One region of the Rhizobium sp. A37_96 genome, then DNA from elsewhere that is predicted to be linked to it. Evidence: predicted binding sites of a transcription regulator. Region 1 holds the regulator's gene; each other region holds the start of a gene.
What was found. Region 1 encodes PhoB, which activates phosphate uptake and scavenging genes when phosphate is short. Its sites were predicted from a motif close to TGTCATNNANCTGTCAT; they were not measured.

Region 1 (7,106 bases):
GGAAGTGGTCCGAGATCAATCCGTCGCTGCCGGATTTCGAGATCGCGGCCTATATTCCGGGTGAGAAGCACGGCACGCGCGAGGTTTTCGAAGAGAAGGTGCTCGCTGCCGGCTGCAAGGATTCGGGCGCGCTCGATGTCATCAAGGCCAGCGTCCAGGATGCCGATCAGCAGACGAAGACATGCATTGCCGTGCGCAAGGATGGCCTGGCCGTCGATATCGACGGCGACTATCCCGAGACGCTGGCGCGCATCAATGCCAACAAGCACGGCGTCGGCGTTTTCGGCCTGTATTTCTATCAGAACAACGCCGACAGGCTGAAGGTCGCCACGGTCAGCGGCATCGTGCCGTCGGGTCAGACGATCGCCGACGGCACCTATCCGGTGTCGCGGCCGCTGTTCTTCTACGTCAAGAAGGCCCATCTGGGTGTCATCCCGGGGCTCAAGGAATATGTCGATTTCTTCACGAGCGATCAGATGATCGGACCGGACAGCCCGCTGGCGGAATACGGCCTTGTGCCTGCTCCGGACGGCGAGCGCGACCAGATCCGCAAGGACTTCGCTGACGGGAAGATCATGTGAGTGCGTAAGGATTGAACGCCGGCGCAGCATCTTGCCGTGCCGGCGTTCGCCGGGGAATGGGAATGAGTATATCGCTGCTGCTGCTCTGCCTGTCGGTCATCGGCGCCCTTGCATTCGTGCTGGGGCGGGCGAGGGCGGCTGCGCTGTCGGGCGGCAGGCTCTCATCCATGCATTCGCGGCTCGGCTATCACGGCGCCTATGCCGCCATCTGGGCGGTGCTTCCGGCGCTCGCCCTGGTCTGCGTCTGGCTGATCGTCAGTCCGGAAATCATCGACCGCCTGGTGGTGAAATCCTTCCCCGAGGAGGTGAAGTCCCTGCCGCCGGCCGAACTCAATCTCAGCTACGGCATGGTGCGCAGTATCGCCCACGGCATGCGCCTGCTCGATGACGAGGAGCTTGGCGAAGTTGCCGCCGGCACGGCCGATCTGCAATTGCTGCTGGTGCGCAAGGGTGTGCCGCTTGCCGTTCGCCCGACGGGCTATATGATCGACGCGGCCAACAAATATAACGGCATGCGCGAAGTCAGCCGGATGGTGATGTCCGCATCGGCGATCCTCCTGTCGTTGCTGTGCGCGGTTTACGGTTTGCGCGCCATCGCTCCGCGGTTTCGCGCTCGCAACCGTGTCGAACAGGTCATTCTCGGCGCCCTCGTCATCGCTTCGTCGATTGCCGTGCTGACGACGGTCGGGATCGTCATTTCGATGCTTTCGGAAGCGGCGCGCTTCTTCGGCGTGGTCCCTGCGAGCGAATTCTTTTTCGGCACGGTCTGGGATCCGCGCTTCGCCGCGGCCGGCGCTCAGACCTCCGGAACCTTCGGTCTGATCCCCCTGCTGGCCGGCACGATCTATATCGGCTTCGTCGCCATGCTTTTCGCCGTGCCCATCGGCTTGTTCGCCGCGATCTACATGGCCGAATATGCCTCGGCGCGGGTGCGTTCCGTCGCCAAGCCGATGCTGGAGGTTCTGGCCGGCATTCCGACGATCGTCTACGGCTTCTTTGCCCTCGTGACGGTCGGGCCTTTCCTGAGGGACATCTCGGCCGACATCAACGGCCTGGTGACGGGAAGCTATACGAGCTTCATCGAGGCGCAGAGCGTGCTGACGGCCGGCTTCGTCATGGGCGTCATGCTCATCCCTTACGTTTCCTCGCTGTCGGACGATATCATCATGGCCGTACCGCGCTCGCTTCGCGACGGTTCGCTCGGCCTTGGCGCCACGCGCTCGGAGACGGTCAAGCGCGTCCTTTTGCCGGCAGCTCTTCCGGGCATCGTCGGCGCGCTGCTGATGACCGCCTCGCGGGCCATCGGCGAGACGATGATCGTGGTGCTGGCCGCCGGCGTCGCCGCCCGCATGCAGTTCGATCCCTTCGAGCCGATGACGACCGTGACCGTGAAGATCGTCAACCAGCTGACCGGCGACCTGGAGTTCACCTCGCCGCAGACGCTCGTCGCCTTCGCGCTCGGCATCACGCTGTTCTGCCTGACGCTGTGCCTCAACGTCTATGCCCTCTACATCGTCCGCCGCTACAGGGAGCAATACGAATGAGCGACGTCGTATCCTCCCCGTCGCAGAACATGCCGCGCGGGCTGACGCCGGGCGCTCCGGCGCGGCGCGATATCGGCATCAGGCGCCGCTATGCAGCCGAGCGCCGCTTTCGCGCCTACGGATTTACCGCCGTCATCTTCGGTCTGGTATTCCTTGCCATCCTCGTCTCGACGGTGGTCCGCAACGGCTACACCGCCTTCGTTCAGACCTCGATCACCCTGCCGATCGAATTCAGCGAGAAGGCGATCGATCCGGCGGGCAAGCGCGCCGGCGATCCGAATGTGCTGATATCGGCCAACTATCCGGTCCTGGTGCGGGATGCCCTCGTAAAGGCGCTCGGTATCGATCCCGCCAATCGCGCGCTCGTGCGCGCGGCAACGGCGATGGTGTCCGACAACGCCAGGATCGTGCTTCGCGACAGGGTGGCCGCCAATCCGTCCATCATCGGAACGACGCAGAACGTCACCTTCCTTGCCAGCGCCAACATCGATTCCGCCAACAAGGGCCAGGTCGACCTGACCGTCGACGAGAAGGACCGCAAGGTGTCCGATCAACAGGTCGCCTGGATGAAGCAGCTCGGCGAAAGCGGCGCCCTCTACGAGGCTTTCAACAGCGGCCTCTTCCTGTCGGGCAATTCGAGCCGGCCCGAGGCCGCGGGCCTTGGCGTCGCTCTGATCGGCTCGCTCTATCTGATGCTGACCGTGCTCGCGCTCGCTCTGCCCGTCGGTGTCGCGGCCTCGATCTATCTGGAGGAATTCGCGCCGAAGAACCGGCTGACGGACCTGATCGAGGTCAACATCAACAACCTCGCCGCCGTGCCGTCGATCGTCTACGGCCTGCTGGGCCTCTCGGTCTTCATCAACACGATGGGGCTGCCGCGCTCGGCATCGCTGGTCGGCGGGCTGGTGCTCAGCCTGATGACGCTGCCGATGATCATCATCGCCACGCGCTCGGCATTGCGGGCCGTGCCGCCGTCGATCCGCAGCGCGGCGCTCGGCCTCGGTGCGTCGCGCATGCAGATGGTCTTCCATCACGTCCTGCCGCTTGCCATGCCCGGCATCCTGACGGGCACCATTCTCGGGCTTGCCCATGCGCTCGGCGAGACGGCGCCGCTGCTGCTGATCGGCATGGTCGCCTTCGTCACCAACTATCCGACATCGCCTCTCGATCCTTCGACGGCGCTGCCGGTGCAGATCTATATGTGGGCGAGCGAAGCCGAGCGTGCCTTCGTCGAAAGAACGTCCGGGGCGATCATCGTCCTGCTCTTCTTCCTCGTCGCGATGAACATCGGCGCGATCCTGCTGCGCCGCCGCTTCGAGCGGCGTTGGTAAGGGAGGGCCGTGGGATGAACATGATGACGGAAGCCGCAAGCGAAAGAGCATTGACCAGGAAGATGACGATGATCCCTTACAAGATGATCGGCCAGGACGTTTCGGTCTTTTACGGCGATAAGCGCGCGCTCTTCGACGTCAACCTCAAGATCCGCGCCAATACGGTCACGGCCCTGATCGGCCCTTCCGGCTGCGGCAAGTCCACCTTCCTGCGCTGCCTCAACCGCATGAACGATACGATCGAGACCTGCCGCGTCACCGGCAAGATCACGCTCGACGATCAGGACGTCTATGACGACAGCATCGACGTGGTGGAATTGCGCGCCCGGGTCGGCATGGTTTTTCAGAAGCCCAACCCGTTTCCGAAGTCGATCTACGAAAACGTCGCCTACGGCCCGCGCATCCATGGCCTGCACCGTTCCAAGGCCGATCTCGATCATATCGTCGAGACCAGCCTGCAGAAGGCGGGTCTGTGGGGCGAGGTCAAGGACAGGCTCTACGACGCCGGCACGAGCCTTTCGGGCGGGCAGCAGCAGCGCCTGTGCATCGCCCGCGCCGTTGCCGTCAGCCCGGAGGTCATCCTGATGGACGAGCCGTGTTCCGCGCTCGATCCGATCGCAACCGCAAAGGTCGAGGATCTCATTCATGAGCTGCGGGAAAATTTCACGATCGTCATCGTGACGCATTCCATGCAGCAGGCAGCCCGCGTTTCGCAACGCACCGCAATGTTCCATCTCGGCCATCTGGTTGAGGAGAACGATACCGATAAGATGTTCACCAATCCCGACGATTACCGCACGCAGGATTACATCATGGGCCGTTTTGGTTGATGATGCTGCGCGCGCGGCTCCTTTCACACAGTTCACCTTGAGGATAGAAAAATGGTCTCCACTCACATTCTCTCTGCCTATGACGAAGACCTGAAGTTCCTGACGCGCCGCATTGCCGAAATGGGCGGCCTGGCCGAGCAGATGGTCAGCGACAGCGTCCGCGCACTGGTCAACAGCGACGCCGCTCTTGCCCAGAAGGTCATCTCGGACGACGTCGTTCTCGACCATGCGGAGCGCGAAATCGGCGACAAGGCGATCGTCACCATCGCTCGCCGTCAGCCGATGGCCGCCGACCTGCGCGAGATCATGGGTTCGATCCGCATCGCCTCCGATCTGGAGCGCGTCGGCGACCTTGGCAAGAACACCGCCAAGCGCGTCATCGCCGTGCAGGGCACCGGCGTTCCGCGTCGTCTCGCCCGCGGCATCGAGCATCTCTCCGAACTGGCGCTGAGCCAGCTGAAGGAAGTTCTAGACGTCTATGCGACCCGTTCGCCCGACAAGGCCGTCTCGATCCGCGAGCGGGACGAGGAAATCGACGCCATGTACACCTCGCTCTTCCGCGAGATGCTGACCTACATGATGGAAGATCCGCGCAACATCACCACCTGCACGCATCTTCTCTTCTGCGCGAAGAACATCGAGCGCATCGGCGACCATGCCACCAACATCGCCGAGACGATCTACTACATGGCGACCGGTGCCCAGCCCGAAGGCGAGCGCCCGAAGGACGATACCGCCAATACCGTCGGCGCGGTGACGGAATAATCTGGAAGCGAAAAAGGAGACCACAGGCGCATGGTTCCGAGAGTTGCTGTTGTAGAAGACGAGGAAGCGCTGAGCGTTCTGCTGCGCTACAATCTCGAGGCCGAAGGCTTCGAGGTCGACACCATCCTCAGAGGCGATGAGGCCGAGCTGCGTCTCCAGGAGCGCATCCCCGATCTTCTGATCCTCGACTGGATGCTCCCCGGCGTGTCCGGCATCGAGCTCTGCCGCCGGCTGCGCATGCGGCCGGAGACGGAGCGCCTGCCGATCATCATGCTCACCGCCCGCGGCGAGGAAAGCGAGCGCGTGCGCGGCCTTTCCACCGGCGCGGACGATTATGTCGTCAAGCCGTTTTCGACGCCGGAGCTGATGGCCCGCGTCAAGGCGATGCTGCGGCGCGCCCGTCCGGAGGTGCTCTCCACGGTGCTGCGTTGCGGCGATATCGAGCTGGACCGCGAAACCCATCGCGTCCACCGCAAGAGCCGCGAAGTGCGGTTGGGGCCGACGGAATTCCGCCTGCTGGAATTCCTGATGTCCTCGCCGGGCCGCGTCTTCTCGCGCTCGCAGCTGCTGGACGGCGTATGGGGGCACGATATCTATGTCGACGAACGCACCGTCGACGTCCATGTCGGCCGCCTGCGCAAGGCGCTCAACTTCTCCAATATGCAGGATGTCATCCGCACCGTTCGCGGCGCGGGCTATTCCATGGAGGCCTGAGCGGCAAGGCCCGCTCAGGCATCGACATAGCGGCGGAAACAGAAAACGGGCCTCAAGGGCCCGTTTCTTTTGTCTCGGCGATGATAGATCTCAGCCGCGTGGTTGAGCCGGCCGGCGCCGTTCGTGCACGGGCTGGTAGGCCAGGCGCTGATGATAGCCGCAATAGGGCGATGCATCCGGGCTCTCGTTGCCGCAGAAGTGGAAATCGTCCTTCAGCGGATCGCCGACCGGCCACTTGCAGGTGCGCTCCGTCAGCTCCGTCAGGCCGAGGCGACGGGAGATCGGGACGACGACGTTGGAAGCCGGACGATATTGGATTTCATTGACCGTATCGACGTCGATCTCTTCCTTCAGCATGGTCGCGCCCTGCTGCCGGGCAACCACCGTGCGCGTCGCAACGCGCGAGCCGAAGCTGGCAGGGCGAGGTGCCGTGGCGTTGCGTTTCGGCGTGCGGGCAGCGGTCGCCGTGCCGCCAGCCTTCGCTCGGCCGGGGAGGTTCAGGCGGTGCACCTTGCCGATGACGGCATTACGGCTTACGCCACCAAGCTGCGCCGCGATCTGGCTGGCGCTCAAACCTTCGGACCATAGCTTTTTCAGCTTCTCGACGCGTTCGTCTGTCCAATTCATGCCCTGTCTCCGCTGCCGCGTTTCCGATGGCAGAATCCCTCACCATTGCCTCGCATGGGAACGAGACGCGAAACGCTCTAAAATTGTGGTGACTAGTTCCGCCGCATGCAGTCTAGCAATTGGTTTTTAACCTAGTGTGAGGCTGACTCCGTGACAAGAGTCGCGGGAATCTTGTGGAATCGATTTCGAGGTTTTCCCCAACTTGCTGTCCGGGCGTGGCATTTCTGCAATAGGCGCTGCAGAACCCATCTCTTTTGGCCGGCAGCGCTTTCTCGCACCTGCTAAACCGCCAGTTTTGTTGACATCGCGGTGCAAAACATCAATAGTGCGCAAGCCGCCGCAAGGCGGCATTTTTGATTTTTTCGGGTCCGTTTCATCAAACGGAAGCGATTGGTCCTTAAAGTTGTGATCGAGGAGAAATGGCCATGGCAGAGACCGCGCCGCTTTATGATACCTACATGCGTGCTCCGCTGCGGTTCGAGCGAGGCGAGGGCGTCTGGCTGGTGACCGAAAATGGCGAACGCTATCTCGATTTCGCGGCTGGCGTGGCGGTCAATTCGCTCGGTCATGCGCACCCCCATCTCGTCGCGGAATTGAAGGCGCAGGCCGACAAGGTCTGGCATCTCTCCAACCTCTATGAAGTGCCCGGCCAGGAGAAGCTGTCGAAGCGCCTGACGGAAGCCACGTTCGCCGACAAGGTGTTCTTCACCAACT
Region 2 (7,106 bases), on a different contig from region 1:
GCGCTAAACCATTATCTCTTGTTTCAGATTTTTCGGGCTTGATGTGGGCTTGGTTGCCCAGGGAGCGTGAGCGTTTCGGAACCTGTGCGGCAGATGGCTCTGGAACTTTGAGACAGAGGTAAAAGGGAAATGCGCCTTCGATTTTCGGTTTCGCTTCTGGCAGGCATCGCGCTGGCAAGTTCGTTGCACGCGCAGGAGGCCGCGAAGATCAAGGGTGTCGTCGAGCTCTTCACCTCGCAGGGCTGCGCCTCCTGTCCCCCCGCCGATGCGGCCTTCCGCAAGCTGATCCGCCAGGGCGATGTGGTGGCCCTTGCGTATCACGTCGACTATTGGAACTATCTCGGCTGGAACGACACCATGGCGTCCAAGGACAATACGGCGCGCCAATATGCCTATGCCCGCACGCTTGGGCGCAGCGGGGTCTATACGCCGCAGGCGATCGTCAATGGCCGGGACCATATGAACGGCGCCGACCTCGACGCCATCAATGTGAAGCTCGACGATTTCCAGCGTGTCGGCGAGGGGCTGACGATCCCGGTCAATGCGGCCATGAAGGGCGACGAACTGGAAATCAGGATCGGCGCCGGCCAGGGCAAGGCCAATGTGGTCATCGTCTATTTCGACAAGGAGCAGATGGTGGCGCCGAAGGGCGGCGAAAACAATGGCCAGCAGATCGCCTATATGCATGCCGTGTCGGATGTTGAAACGGTCGGCATGTGGGACGGCAAGGCCATGAGCCTCGTGCTGCCTTCCAACGTGCTGGACAAGGCCGGACGAAGAGGCATGGCCGTCCTCCTGCAATCCTCGACGCCTTCGGGCGATCCGGCGGCGATCCTCGGGGCGACGGTTCTGACGGTCGGTTCCGACGGCTGAATGGTTTCCCCGAATGTCGGCCTGTGCCGAAAGCTTCCTGTTTCGGCTTGCGCCAAAAGCTCTCTATTTTGGCTGGCGCTAAAAAGGTCTCTATTTTGGCTCGCGCCAAAAAGAGGGAGTGCCCGGCGGGACGCATTCGGGGCTGGGGTTTAATCGATGCGCCCCGGCCGGGCCGTTTGACGCGGCGGCGCCAAACGGCCCTCTATACTTCCTGTAAATTGGGCGTCGTTTTGACTGAAATGCGGCATGGAGGAGATGGTTTCAGGCGTGGGAAAGAAATTGTGAGGCCTCATCCGTCTTGCAATTTGATGCGGCTGAGGCAAACTGTCATTCTCCTGTCATGAGATAGCCCCTGGGGGATTGATGACTGATCAGCCGGATTTGCGACACGGTGAAAGCCGTTCCGTCGATACGAACTCCTCCGTAGTCGTCGATCTCAGGGAATACAAACAGAGCAAGGATCCGCTGCCGGTGACCTTCCATCGCCGGGAGCTGGACGCGATCTTGTGGATCTACGGCCGCATGGTCGGCGAAGGCGAGTGGCGGGACTACGCCATCGACCACCTCAAGGACAAGGCGGTTTTTTCCGTCTTCAAGCGTTCCGGCGAGATGCCGCTCTTCTGTATCGAAAAGAATCCGAAGCTTGCGGCCAAGCAGGGCGCCTTCTCCGTCATCAATACCAATGGCATGATCCTGAAGCGCGGCCACGACCTGCAGCAGGTCCTGAAGGTTTTCGACAAGCAGCTGAAGCTGGTGGACAAGTAGCCGTTTCTCCGCAGTTGGGGGTATCAGGGGCTCAACAGGAGCGCAGATCTATCCTCCAAACAACGTCCCCGGATAAACTGCGGGATCCGGATCGCTGCCGTTGCCGTCCCCGAGCGCTTTCTGCATCAGCATGGTATCCAGCCATCGGCCGTGCTTGTAGCCGGTGCCCTTCAGGAGGCCGACCTCGGTGAAGCCTGCGGCGCGATGCACGGCGACGGAGGCGGGATGGGCGCCGCCGATCACGGCGATCATCTGGCGGAAGCCGAGCGTCTGGCAGCCCTCTACCAATGTGTCGAGCAGCAGCCTGCCCACGCCGCGCCCGCGGGCCTGCGGTGCCAGGTAGATCGAATCCTCCACCATCCAGCGATAGGCCGGCCGCGTGCGGAACGACGAGGCGTAGGCATAGCCGAGAAACGCGCCCGCCTCGTCTTCGGCGACGATATAGGGATAGCCCTTCTCGCGGATCGCCTGAAAGCGCGCCGCCATTTCCTCCTCGGTCGGCGGCGTGATCTCGTAGCTCGCCGTGCCATTCAGCACGGAGTCGCGATAGATTGTCGTGATGTGGGAAAGGTCGTCTGTGGAAGCGCTGCGAAGGCTGACGGACATCTGCTTTTGTGGCCTGATCTGCGGTTTGCGACGGCTGCTATCAAATCGCACGGGCTGTGACCAGGCAAATAAAAAGGCGGCCGAAGCCGCCTTTTCGATGGTTGTTCACGCCGCGCGATTAGTTTCGGTTGCCCATGAACCGCAGCAGGAACATGAACAGGTTGATGAAGTCCAGGTAGAGCGACAGGGCGCCCATGATGGCCTTGCGGCCGGCCACGGTGGCATCGTCGGCGGCGTAGTACATTTCCTTGATCCGCTGCGTGTCGTAGGCGGTGAGGCCTGCGAAGAGCAGCACGCCGATCACGGAAATGGCGAACTGCAGCGCGGACGAAGCCAGGAAGATGTTGACCAGCGAGGCGATGATGAGGCCGAAGAGACCCATCATCAGGAACGAACCCATCGCCGAGAGATCACGCTTGGCCGTGTAGCCGTAGAGCGACAGCGCGCCGAACGAGGCGGCGGTCACGAAGAAGGTCTGCACGACGCTCTGGCCGGTGTAGATGATGAAGATCGACGACAGCGACAGGCCCACCAGCGCGGCGTAGACCCAGAAGGTCGTCGTCGCGGCGGCCACGCTCATGCGGTTGATCCTGAAGCTCAGGAAGAAGACCATTGCCAGCGGAGCCAGCATCACAACCCACTTCAGCGGGCTCAGATAGATCGCCTGACCGAAGGTCGTGATCTGTCCGTCTGCGAAAGCGAGCGAGAAGGAGAGATAGGCGGCAACACCCGTGATCGCCAGACCCAGCGCCATCAGGTTATAGACCTTGAGCATGTAGGCTCGAAGGCCAGCGTCTATCATCGCACCGGACTGTGCACCGCTCTGCACCCGGTTTTGGTAATTGCGAAAGTCAGCCATGTTTTCCTCTTTCAAGCTCCGATTTGAATACGGTGTCGGGTCTTTCGGACCCAGGCGCCGCTGCGGAGCTCCAGCATGCCTGCACAGAATATGAGGCTTTCAGGCCTTATACACAAGGGTCAAGCGGCGGCCCCCGTGTTAAATCGATGTAATATCGGGCCGTTTTGACGGCTCTCCGCGCGAATCAAAGCTCGCGCAGAACGGGTGCCGCCTTCTGGCCGAGGATGCGCCATGTGCCGATCAACCCGATGCCGACCGTCAGCACCAGGGCGATCATCAGCGTCGAGAAGGCGACGCCGGGCAGGAAGGCCGACGGCAGGTGCATGATATGGCTGACGATATACCAGGCGGATGCCGCCCCGGCGATCAGCGCGAAGATTGCGGTCGCCGCGCCGAGGATCAGGTATTCGTAGCTGAAGGCGCGAATCAGCGTGGCACGCGTCGCGCCGAGCGTCTTGAGAATGACGGCGTCGTGCGTGCGGGCGCGATTGCCGGCGGCGAGCGCCCCGGCCAGCACCAGCACGGATGCGATCAGCGCGACGGAGGCGGCCGAGCGGATGGCGGTTGCGAGCTGCCCGACCAAAGTATTGACGACATCGAGCGCATCCTTGACGCGGACGCTGGTGATGGTCGGATAGGTATTGGTGACTTTCCTCAGGATCGCGGCCTCCTGTGCGGAAGTCGCCGACGTATCGGTCAGCGTTGCCAGCCAGGCATGCGGTGCGCCCTTGAAGGTATTGGGCGAGAAGATCATCACGAAATTGATCGACAGCGACTGCCATTGCACCTTGCGGAAGCTGGCGATCCTGGCGGTGACGTTGCGGCCGAGCACGTTGACGGTAACCTTGTCGCCGAGCTTCAGGCCGAGCGCCTTGCCTTCCTCCTCTGAAAAGGAAACGAGCGGTTCGCCGCCATAGTCCTTGTCCCACCATTTGCCTTCGGTGACCGAGGCGTTTTCCGGCACGGTTTCGGCATAGGTGATGCCGCGGTCGCCGCGCAGGACCCATTGTCCGGCGGCCGGCACTTTCATCTTCGTCACATCCTCGCCGTTGAAGGCGACGATGCGGCCGCGCAGCATCGGCGCTTCCACGAGCTTGCCCTTCGGATCCTCGGCGAGCACGATCTTGCGGAAGCCTTCCAGCTCCGGTCCCTGGATATCGACGAAGAAGAAGTTCGGCGCCTGTTCGCTCATGCGTCCCATCAGCTCACGGCGCATGTTGCCGTCGATCAGCGTCAGGGTCACCAGCAGCGCCAGGCCGAGGCCGAGCGACAGCACGACGGAGGAGGTGAGCGCGCCCGGCCGGTGGATGTTGCCGATTGCCAGGCGCAGCGCCGGCGAGCGCACGCGCGGACTGCGGCGGGCAAGCCAGGAAAGCAGGGCGGCCACCACGCGCAGCACGACGAAGGCCCCGGCGATCGAGACGACGAAGACGATCGCGAGGAAGCGGTCATAGGCGGTAACGATCGCCAGTGCTGCAAGCGCCGCCATCAGCAGGCCCGCGGCGAGCAGATAGGGCCAGCCGGGCAGGCGGCGAGTTTCGAAGCCCTGCTCGCGGAACAGCGCCGTCGCCGGCACCTCGCGGGCATGGCCGAGCGGGGGAATGGCAAAGGCAAGGGTCGTCAGCAGGCCGAAGAGGGCAGCAAGCGTCAGCGCGCCGGGATAGAGCCGGGGTGCGGTCGAAATGGGCAGGAATTCCGCCATGAACTGCGAAGCGATCACTGGAGCGATGGCGCCGAGGACAAGACCGGCGGCGACGCCCGCCAGCGCGATGACAGCGATCTGGATGAGATAGATCAGCACCACGACGAAGGCGGGGGCGCCCAGGCATTTGAAGGTGGCGATGGTGGTGCGTTTCGAGTCGAGAAAGGCGCGCACGGCATTGGCGACGCCGACGCCGCCGACGATGAGGGCCGCCAGCCCGACCAGCGTCAGGAACTGCGAAAAGCGGGTGATGTTGTCGGCAAGCTCGGGCGCGGCACGGCTGCTGGTGCGGATCGACCAGCCGGCCTGCGGGAAGGCGGCATTGGCGCGATCGCCGATATTGCGCAGATCGGCGGCAGGATTGTCCATGCGGATCCTGTAGGCCTGCTCGACGAGGCTGCCTGTCGTAATCAGGCCGGAGGCCGTCAATGCGTCGCGGCTGGTGAGCAGTCGGGGGGCAAAGCCAAAACCTTCGGAGACGGCATCCGGTTCATTGGCGATGGTGCCGGTGATGCGCAGTCTGGCGTTGCCCAGCAGCAGATCGCCGCCGAGCTTGAGGTTCAGCCGTTCGAGCAGCAGCGGCGCGACCACAGCGCCATAGGCGCCATCTCTGGCGGCAAGCAGGGTCGATAGCGGCTGGTCGGGATCGGCCTGGAAGTTGCCGTAGAGCGGATAGGCGCCGTCGACCGCCTTGACCTCGACCAGCGCCTGGTCGGAGCCATCGGGCAGGCGGGACATGGAGCGCAGGTTGGTGGAGCGGGAGAGCGTGCCGAGGCCCTGGAGATAGGCGAGCTCCTCGGGGGATGCCTCCCGGTTGCGCAGCTCGAAGCGGACGTCGCCTGCCAGCAGCGATTGTCCCTGTGTCGAGATCGCGTCGGTGATCGAGCGCGATACGGAATTGACGGCAGCGATCGCGCCGGTGCCGAGCGCGATGCAGGCGAGGAAGATGTAGAAACCGCCAAGGCCGCCGCGCAGTTCACGCAGGGCGAGGCGGAAGGCGAGCGGCAGGCGAAGTCCCGCCGGGCTCATGCAATGGCTGCCTGGTTGGCGCGCGTGCGCGTGCTGTCATTCTCGATTTCGCCGGATCGAACGCGGATCTGGCGCGAGCAGCGCGCGGCAAGCGCGGGATCGTGGGTCACGAGCAGCATGGTCGTGCCACGTTCGGCCTGCTGGGCAAAAAGCAGGTCGGCGATCTGGCGTCCGGTGTCGGTGTCGAGATTGCCCGTCGGCTCGTCGGCGATCAGGACGGCCGGCGAGGGCGCGAGCGCGCGGGCGATTGCCACGCGCTGCTGCTCGCCGCCGGAAAGCTGGCCGGGATAGTGCGTGAGCCTCTCGCCCAGCCCCACCGCCTCCAGCTCCCGCCGGGCGATGTCGAAGGCGTCCTTGTTGTTGGCAAGCTCCAGCGGCACGGCGACGTTTTCCAGCGCCGTCATGTTGGCGATGAGATGGAAGGACTGGAAGACGATGCCGATGTTGCGGCCGCGGAAATCGGCGATGCGATCCTCGCTCAGGCTGTGCAACGGCGTATCGCGGATCATCAGTTCACCGCCGTCGAGCTTTTCGAGGCCGGCCAGCACCATCAGCAGGGTGGACTTGCCGGAGCCGGAGGGGCCGACGATGCCGACGGATTCACCCTCCATGATCGTGAGGTCGATGCTCTTCAGCACATGGACCGACGCGGCGGCATTGCCGAGCGTCAAATCCGCCTTCTTCAGCTCGATAATGGTTTTTGCCAATGCGAACGCCCTATATATCAGAGAACATCAGAGACAATGGCGGGCGCGATAGGCCCGAGCAGCGAATTTAGGGAATGGATCATGGGTTTTAAAGTTGCCGCGTTTCAATTCGCTGTCATCACTTTCGGTCTTTTGTTTGGCGCGGTGGGCGCTGCAGAAGCGCGGACGATCCAGCTGGTCGGGTTCGGCGACAGCCTGATGGCAGGCTATCAGCTGCCGCCCGGGGATGGATTTCCCGCCAAGCTGGAGGCCGCGCTGAAGGCCACGGGGCTGGACGTGGCCGTCGCCGATGCCGGTGTCTCGGGCGATACGACGTCGGGCGGGCTCTCGCGCATAGACTGGTCGGTGCCCGACGGCACCGACGGCGTCGTTCTCGAGCTCGGCGCCAACGACGCGCTTCGCGGCATTCCGCCGGAGCAGACGGAAAAGAACCTCGAGACGATGATCGAGCGGCTGAAGGACAGAAAGATTCCAATCTTTCTCGTGGGCATGCTGGCACCGCCGAACATGGGGTCGGACTACGCCGAGAAATTCAATCCGATCTATCAGCGTCTGGCCGGCAAAT
Region 3 (7,106 bases), 410 kb from region 1:
ATCTTCGGCGCGATATCTCCGGCTTCTGTGAAAGGAACCTCGGTGACACGAGGTTTAAGGGTGTCTGGAAGATGGAAGAGGCGGATTCTAGGCACGGGAAATCCGATGCTTCGGAGCCACGCACACAGCTTCCAGTCATCGCTTTCAGTCTCCGGAGAGACATCGACGGCCAATTCCCTGACGAAGGGAGGTTTGATGAACGGTAGTGCAAGCCGCGGGGAAGAGGGGCATGGCGCCCTGATCTTAAAGGCGATTGCCGAGGGTGGCCTGGGTTTTGCAGCCCAGTGGATCCACGACGCAAAGGACGTTGCCGACGTGTTCTATGCGGAAAGCCTGGCGCGCGTGAAGGATTCGGATGGAGTAGTGCACACGGCCGGCACATTCGTCGCGCTCCTTGAACGGCAGGACCGCTGGTTCGATCTCGATCTGCGCATTCTCGACATGGTGCTTTCGGACCTCGCCGCGGATAAGACGCTTGTTCTGGGTTTCAATCTCTCCGCCGCCAGCTTGTCGCGCCCCGAGCGGTTTGCCGATGTCTTCGGCCGTATTACCCGTCAGCCGGAGCTTACTTCCCGGCTGATCGTCGAGATCACGGAAAGCTATCCGCTCGTCGGCGCTGCCATCGAGCGCATAAAGATGATCCGTGAACTCGGCTGCCGCATCGCGATAGACGATTTCGGGGCCGGCTTTGCCACGCCGGCATCGCTGCTGCGGGTCGCCGCCGATATCGTCAAGATCGATGCGGCCTTTATAAGGGATAACAGGCGCAGCCGGGACGGCAGCGACAGCCTCTCCCATCTCGTTGGCTTCGCGTCCTGCTTTGCCCCCTTTGTCGTCGTCGAGGGCATTGAAACAAGCGCTCAGCTCGAAGCGGCGCGAGAGGCCGGGGCAACGCATGTGCAGGGCTTCCTTCTGTCGAAGCCCGTTTCACTGGCGCAGCTTCGACGCCGCAGGCGGAAGATCGTTCTGCGAGGATTGGGATGAGCGTTCCTGCGCATCGGCCTGTGAGGTTTCTGCGGCGCGACTTGAGAGCGCCTTCGGTATGCCGCTCGTCGGCCTCTGCGGCAAGCGCGGACTATGGAATGAAGGATTGCCGGTTGTGATTGCGAACGCAGTCTGTCCCGGTGTTTGAATAGGGGATCGCGCGCCGTAGACGGCGCAATTCAAGACGGCGTGACGTCCGGCAGCGGACGTCGCCCATGATGCAATTCGAGCGGGGCGGCGCACGAGGAACCAAATGAGATCCGGAAAAAGATCATGGATTCTTTCAGCGAGAGAAAAGACCCCGCTTCATCGAAGAAACACTTCCTGCTCGACGGCTGCGCAAAGATCGCTTCGGCCTATGTTAGTCACAATACGATCCCGGTTGCCGGCCTTTCCCGGCTGATCAAGGATATTCATCAGGCGCTGCAGACGCTGGAGGACCCCGTTTCCGTCATCAATCGCGGCAATCCGGTGCCGGCCGTGGATCTGAAGAAATCGGTAACGAGCGACTACATCGTCTGCCTCGAAGACGGCAAACGCTTCAAGACCTTGAAGCGCCATCTGCGCGTTCACTATGGCATGACGCCGGATGAATACCGGCAGAAATGGGGGCTGGCGCCCAACTATCCGATGGTTGCCGAGAACTATGCCAACCGCCGTTCGGAGCTGGCCAAGATTTCCGGCCTCGGCGCCAATGGCGGCAAGAAGGAAAGCGTCGGCTAGAACGCTTTCAGAAAAGCCGAGCACATTCTCGCGTGCGATTGCTTCGGCGGTCCATGAGGAAACTTGTGTTGGCCGCATGTGAAGAGATTGCATGCTTGTCGCCATGCCGTTTGCCGGCACGAGCGCTGCAATAAAAATGGCGCCTGCAAGGCGCCATTTTTGTCTTGAGGCTTCCGGGGCGGATGCCGCCGAGCGGTCAGAAAACCTGGCGCAGAACGAGGAACAGCACGAAGGCGAGCGCGATGGAGGCCGGAAGTGTCAGGATCCAGGCCATCAGCATGTTGCGCACGGTCGACCATTGCAGGCCGGAACCGTTCGCAGCCATGGTGCCGGCGACGCCGGAGGACAGGACGTGCGTGGTCGAAACCGGCAGGCCGAGGTGATCGGCCGCGCCGATCGTCAGCATGGCGACCACTTCGGCGGCTGCACCCTGGCCATAGGTCAGGTGCGTCTTGCCGATTTTTTCGCCGACCGTCACGACGATGCGCTTCCAGCCGACCATGGTGCCGAGCCCGAGCGCCAGCGCGACGGCAACCTTCACCCAGAGCGGGATGAACTTGGTCGCGTGATCGACGGCGGCGTGGTAGTTGGTCACGGCCTTCAGGTCGTCGTCGCCCATCGGCAGCAGCTTCTGCTTGTCGATCAGCTTCAGCGATTCGCCGATGAGGTAGATGTCGTTACGAACGTTGCCGACGAGCCCGTTCGGCAGCTTCTCGACACTCGGATAGGCGGCGATCTCGGCGCTGGTGGCGTGGATATAGGCCTGCAGCGCCGGTGTCGTTGCATCCGTCCAGGTCTTGGTCTTTACCGCATCGCTGACGGCAGCCTTCGCATCGGCCGGTGCCGTGACGCCCGGCTTCACATACTTGCCAAGCACGGTCTCGACCTGCGCCGAGGCGGCCTTGTAGGCTTCGAGATAGTTGACGTCGGGCGTGCGGTTCAGCGCGAAGGCCGTCGGCACGAGGCCGATGAGGATGAGCATGATCAGGCCCATGCCCTTCTGGCCGTCATTCGAGCCGTGGGCGAAGCTGACGCCGGTGCAGGTGAAGATCAGCAGGCCTCGGATCCAAGCCGGCGGCGGCGCGTCGCCCTTGGGTGCTTCGTAGAGCTCCTTGTTGCGGATCAGCACCTTGGCGACCAGCAGCAGGACGGCTGCCATGCCGAAGCCGATGATCGGCGAGAGCAGCAGCGACATGCCCACGCTGGTTGCCTGCGACCAGTCGACGCCGCTGGTGGCGGAGCCGGCGGGCGCCAGGAACTGGTTGGCAAGGCCGACACCGATGATGGAGCCGACAAGCGTGTGCGAGCTCGAGGCCGGCAGGCCCAGATACCAGGTGCCGAGGTTCCATATGATCGCGGCGATCAGGAGGGCGAAGACCATGGCAAGGCCCGAGCCGGAGCCGACCTGCAGGATCAATTCGACCGGCAGGAGGGCGAGAATGCCGAAGGCAACGGCGCCGGACGAGGTCAAAACGCCGAGGAAGTTGAAGAAGCCGGACCAGATGACGGCAAATTCAGCCGGCAGCGAGCGGGTATAGATGACGGTGGCAACGGCGTTGGCGGTATCGTGAAAGCCGTTAACGAATTCGAAACCGAGCGCGATCAGCAATGCCAGGCCGAGCAGGATCCACGGAACAGTGGCCGCGTCGGCGAGGTCGCTGCCGAGGGCGTAGCCGACATAAGCCAGGCCGCCGAGGACGACGATGCCGAAGATTGGCAAAAACCACTTCGCCGAGCCGCTGGCACCGTGAATCGGGTGATTGGCATTACCACCCTCCGAGCTGTTTGAAACGAGGTCGACCATCCCGAGCTCCTTTATTGAAAGTGATATTTCCGGTGTAAGCCTCGTTCATGAAACTCTCGTGACGCGCGAGTAAGTTGCGGTCGCCCGTAAATACCGGCAACAGAAGCATTTTCGGTCGCGGATATGAGTTCGCGCCCATCTTGATTTCGCCGCCAAAACGCCTTTTTCGGTTCAGGCGGCGTTCATGCGCTCAAGGTTTAAATCCCGCTTGTAAGGGACTTGGATAAGGGACCATCAAGATGAGATCGTCCATGATTGCCATCGCTGTCTTGCTTGGCAGCCTGGCTGTGACTTCGGCGGAGGCAATGCCTGTTCCCGCCGTCGGGACAACGGCCTCCGTGCCGGTCGTGAAAGTTGACTATGCCTGCGGCCGCGGCCGCCATGTGACGCGTTGGGGTGATTGCCGTCCGAATCGTTGGGGCCCGCCGCCTCGGCGTTGGGGCTACTATCGACCGCCACCGCCGCCACCCTGGGGCTGGCGTGACCATCGTCGCCATTGGCGCGATGACGGTTGGCGTGATCGCCCGCGCTACTGGTGAGTAGCCGCCATTCTATTGGTAAAATGACAAGCACCGCCACATCGAGTGGCGGTGTTTTCTTATGATTGCGGCGCTGTCCGCAACGCGCGTGCGGCAAACCACAATCCCGCGATCATGACGACCGTGGCCGACAGAATGGCCATGAGGCTTTTCGCGTGCATCAGGATATCGGCGGGTTTCGGGCGGATGAGGTCGGCGGTGTTGAAGCTCTCGCCGCTGAACTTGCAGAGGACGAGCGAGAGGTTGTTGCGAACGAGCGAAGCGTCGATATCGGAGACGAGATCGTCCACCGATGCCTTCTTCCCCTTCATCGTTCGCATCTCAAGCAATACGGCTTTCGCCGCCGCCAGATAGGCATGCGAACATTCGTTGAATGGGCTTTCCTCGTCGGTGACGCTGCCGGGCATCAGGCCCCAGAGGCAATAGGCTCGCTGGATCTGTGCGAAATTCAGGAGACGGCGGAAGGTTTCATTGGTGTCGGAGACATCCTCGGCAAGCGAGACGATCCGCCCGTAGTAGGGCGCGATCACGGCCATTTCGCCATGCGTGAGTGAAGGTATCGGGATTCCGGCCTGGCTTCCGGAAGAGCCGCCATGGGCGGCAACCGCTGTCGGCCAGCCCGACAGCAAAAGGCAGAGAACCGCGAGCAATATGCCGCCTGCGCCCAAGCGTTTCCCGCGCATGTGACCATGCGCGGGAGCTGTGTTGCGTGGCATCTCAGGCCCGGCGCAGAGCCGCATTGCGATAGCGCACCTGCGGCAGCTCGCGTTCCGCCCAGGCTCCGAAAGCAAGTCCGAGCGTGGTCCACAGGATGACGTGCATCCCGAGCGACGTGAGGCGGAATCGCCAGAGCACGACGGCCGAGAACTGTTCCGGCACTTCGTTGATCGGCGGAAGCAGATACTGGATCAGCGCGACGAAGACGATATAGCCGATGCCGGCGATGATCGCTCCGTTCCAGGATCCGTAACGTGCCGCCAGCCGGCGGCCGAAGCCCACGGCGACGATCATGCCGACGATGGATGCGACGATCATGATGAAGAACAGTTCGGTTCTGGCGCCGATCGTATCGGGATTGCCGACGGCCGGCGGGTTTGCCGGATATTTGATGTCGGGAACCAGCGAAATCGTCACGAAAGCGGCGATTGCGAGCAGCGCTGCCGTGCCGCGTGCGCCGAGCGGGCTGATGCGCCCGTAGACGAAGGAGAAGACCAGCGCGAACAAGCCGCCGATCGCCGTCGAATAGACCATGATGCCGGTGAAGAGACCGATGCCCGCCTGCGTGGCGCGGCTGACGATTTCCGGCTCGGGCGCCTCGCCGGCAGCCTGGGCTGCCTTTTCTTCAAAGCCGATGGCCCAATCGACCAGGGGTTCGCCGAAGGTGTGGGCGAAAGCAAAAATGAGAATACCCGCAAGGGCCCCGACGATCATGCCGCGGAGCAAAAGACGTCCAACCATGTGATTGCTCCCTTAGTGGCAGGGGAAGCCGAGCAGGTGGCGGCCGTCATGCACGAATTCGTGCACGTACATGCCCGATATCAGCGAGGTCGCGCCTTCTTCCGCGCCGACGAAATAGATCGCCAGCAGCATCAGCAGGCCCGCGAAAATGGCCCATGGCAGGATTTGGCCGAGCGGAATCGGCTGCGGAATTGCGGTAGGTGCAAGAGCGGTATCAGACATTGTATTCCCTCATTAAGAAAGGCGCGTTCCATTACGGAAGGGTTCTCACGGGAAGGGTCTGACTCTCTGGGGGCGGTATCCGCCCGTCGATTACAGTGGCGCGACCGCGCCGGGATTTCACCGGCTTCCACACCCGCAAGCCTGAGTTTATATCTGTCTGCAAAGATAGTTGTCAATCAAGCGTCATCATGATGCGAAATCGCGACAGCGACGGAGTTATGAAATCGAATGAAAGCGCGCCTGAGCTGGATTTGCCACGGGCCGACCCAGGCCAATCGCAAGGGTTGCTTCCCGGATGACGAGCCGCTGGAAGCCAAGGCGTTGCAGCGCGATGACTTGCCATCTTTCAGGCTCGGCGCGGTCGACCGGATCTGGACGAGCCCGGCCCTGCGCGCCCGGCAGACGGCAACGGTCCTTGGCCTCGATGCGAGCCCGGAACTTGCCTTGCGCGAATGCGACTATGGCAATTGGCGAGGCCGATCGCTCACCGAACTCCACGACAGCGATCCGGGCTCGCTTGCCCTGTGGATGACGGATCTGTCGGCGGCGCCCCATGGCGGGGAATCCCTGTCGGCCGTCGCAGGGCGCGTGGCCGAGTGGATGGGGCGTCGCATCGGGGACGCCGGCCATACCGTCGCCGTCACCCATGCAACGGTCATCCGGGCCGCTATTCTGCATGTCCTGCAGGCGCCGCCGCCGGCTTTCTGGGCAATCGACATCGAGCCGTTCGGCATCGTCGAAATGACGAGCGACGGCCGGCGCTGGCAGCTTCGCTTCCCGAAGATGGCGGCTCAGGCAATTCCAGGAAAAGTGCATGGCGGCTTTCGGTCCGGAATTGCGTGAAACAAAAGGATAGAGCGTTCTCGCGATTCGGGGAAAGGCAGGAAGGCGCTGGGGATCAGCGGCTCGCCTTGGCCCGCTGCCGCTCGAAATAGACGAGATAGACGGCCATGCCGAGCGTCATGACGGCCAGTCCGTACCAGGTGATGGCGTAGACGAGATGGCTGTTGTGGAAGCTGATCTGCGTCAGCCCTCCCACCGGCAATCCGCCGGGGTTCTTCGTATCGTCTGCATCGATGAAATAGGGCGCCGTGTTCTGCAGGCCGCGGCTTTCCGCGATCGCGGCGACGTCACGCGAATACCAGCGGTCTTCCGCCGGTACGTTCGAGCGCAGCAGCGTGCCTTTGGGTTCGCTGATCCGCAGCAGGCCGGTGATGCTGGTCTCCGCCGCGATCTGGCCTTCGGGCCGTGTTGACGGATTGCGCTTTTCGGTCGGCACGAAACCGCGGTTGACGATGATGATCGTGCCGTCGGGGAGCTTCAGCGGTGTCAGCACCCAATAGCCCGGGCCAAGTTCGGTCGAGGCATAGACCTGC

Region 2: ACQZ6J_RS14225 (DUF2794 domain-containing protein) is a predicted target of PhoB. The motif match lies at 1,199-1,215, and genes of this name have one in related genera.
Region 3: ACQZ6J_RS06435 (inorganic phosphate transporter) is a predicted target of PhoB. The motif match lies at 3,559-3,575, and genes of this name have one in related genera.

Annotation. Positions count from the first base shown of each region.
Region 1 is NZ_JBNWDS010000002.1:419,178-426,283, forward strand. Features, by position in the region: gene ACQZ6J_RS08510 (substrate-binding domain-containing protein) at 1-581, shown strand, start outside; gene pstC (phosphate ABC transporter permease subunit PstC) at 644-2,125, shown strand; gene pstA (phosphate ABC transporter permease PstA) at 2,122-3,456, shown strand; gene pstB (phosphate ABC transporter ATP-binding protein PstB) at 3,471-4,286, shown strand; gene phoU (phosphate signaling complex protein PhoU) at 4,338-5,051, shown strand; gene phoB (phosphate regulon transcriptional regulator PhoB) at 5,082-5,765, shown strand; gene ACQZ6J_RS08540 (GcrA family cell cycle regulator) at 5,856-6,392, opposite strand; gene ACQZ6J_RS08545 (acetylornithine transaminase) at 6,818-7,106, shown strand, end outside.
Region 2 is NZ_JBNWDS010000004.1:101,095-108,200, reverse strand. Features, by position in the region: gene ACQZ6J_RS14230 (DUF1223 domain-containing protein) at 130-873, shown strand; gene ACQZ6J_RS14225 (DUF2794 domain-containing protein) at 1,237-1,638, shown strand; gene ACQZ6J_RS14220 (N-acetyltransferase family protein) at 1,687-2,244, opposite strand; gene ACQZ6J_RS14215 (Bax inhibitor-1/YccA family protein) at 2,363-3,103, opposite strand; gene ACQZ6J_RS14210 (ABC transporter permease) at 3,288-5,834, opposite strand; gene ACQZ6J_RS14205 (ABC transporter ATP-binding protein) at 5,831-6,541, opposite strand; gene ACQZ6J_RS14200 (arylesterase) at 6,623-7,106, shown strand, end outside.
Region 3 is NZ_JBNWDS010000002.1:7,893-14,998, forward strand. Features, by position in the region: gene ACQZ6J_RS06425 (EAL domain-containing protein) at 196-984, shown strand; gene ACQZ6J_RS06430 (Ros/MucR family transcriptional regulator) at 1,258-1,707, shown strand; gene ACQZ6J_RS06435 (inorganic phosphate transporter) at 1,904-3,511, opposite strand; gene ACQZ6J_RS06440 (GCG_CRPN prefix-to-repeats domain-containing protein) at 3,751-4,050, shown strand; gene ACQZ6J_RS06445 (hypothetical protein) at 4,110-4,733, opposite strand; gene ACQZ6J_RS06450 (CbtA family protein) at 4,768-5,508, opposite strand; gene ACQZ6J_RS06455 (CbtB domain-containing protein) at 5,521-5,730, opposite strand; gene ACQZ6J_RS06460 (histidine phosphatase family protein) at 5,959-6,573, shown strand; gene ACQZ6J_RS06465 (SURF1 family protein) at 6,629-7,106, opposite strand, start outside.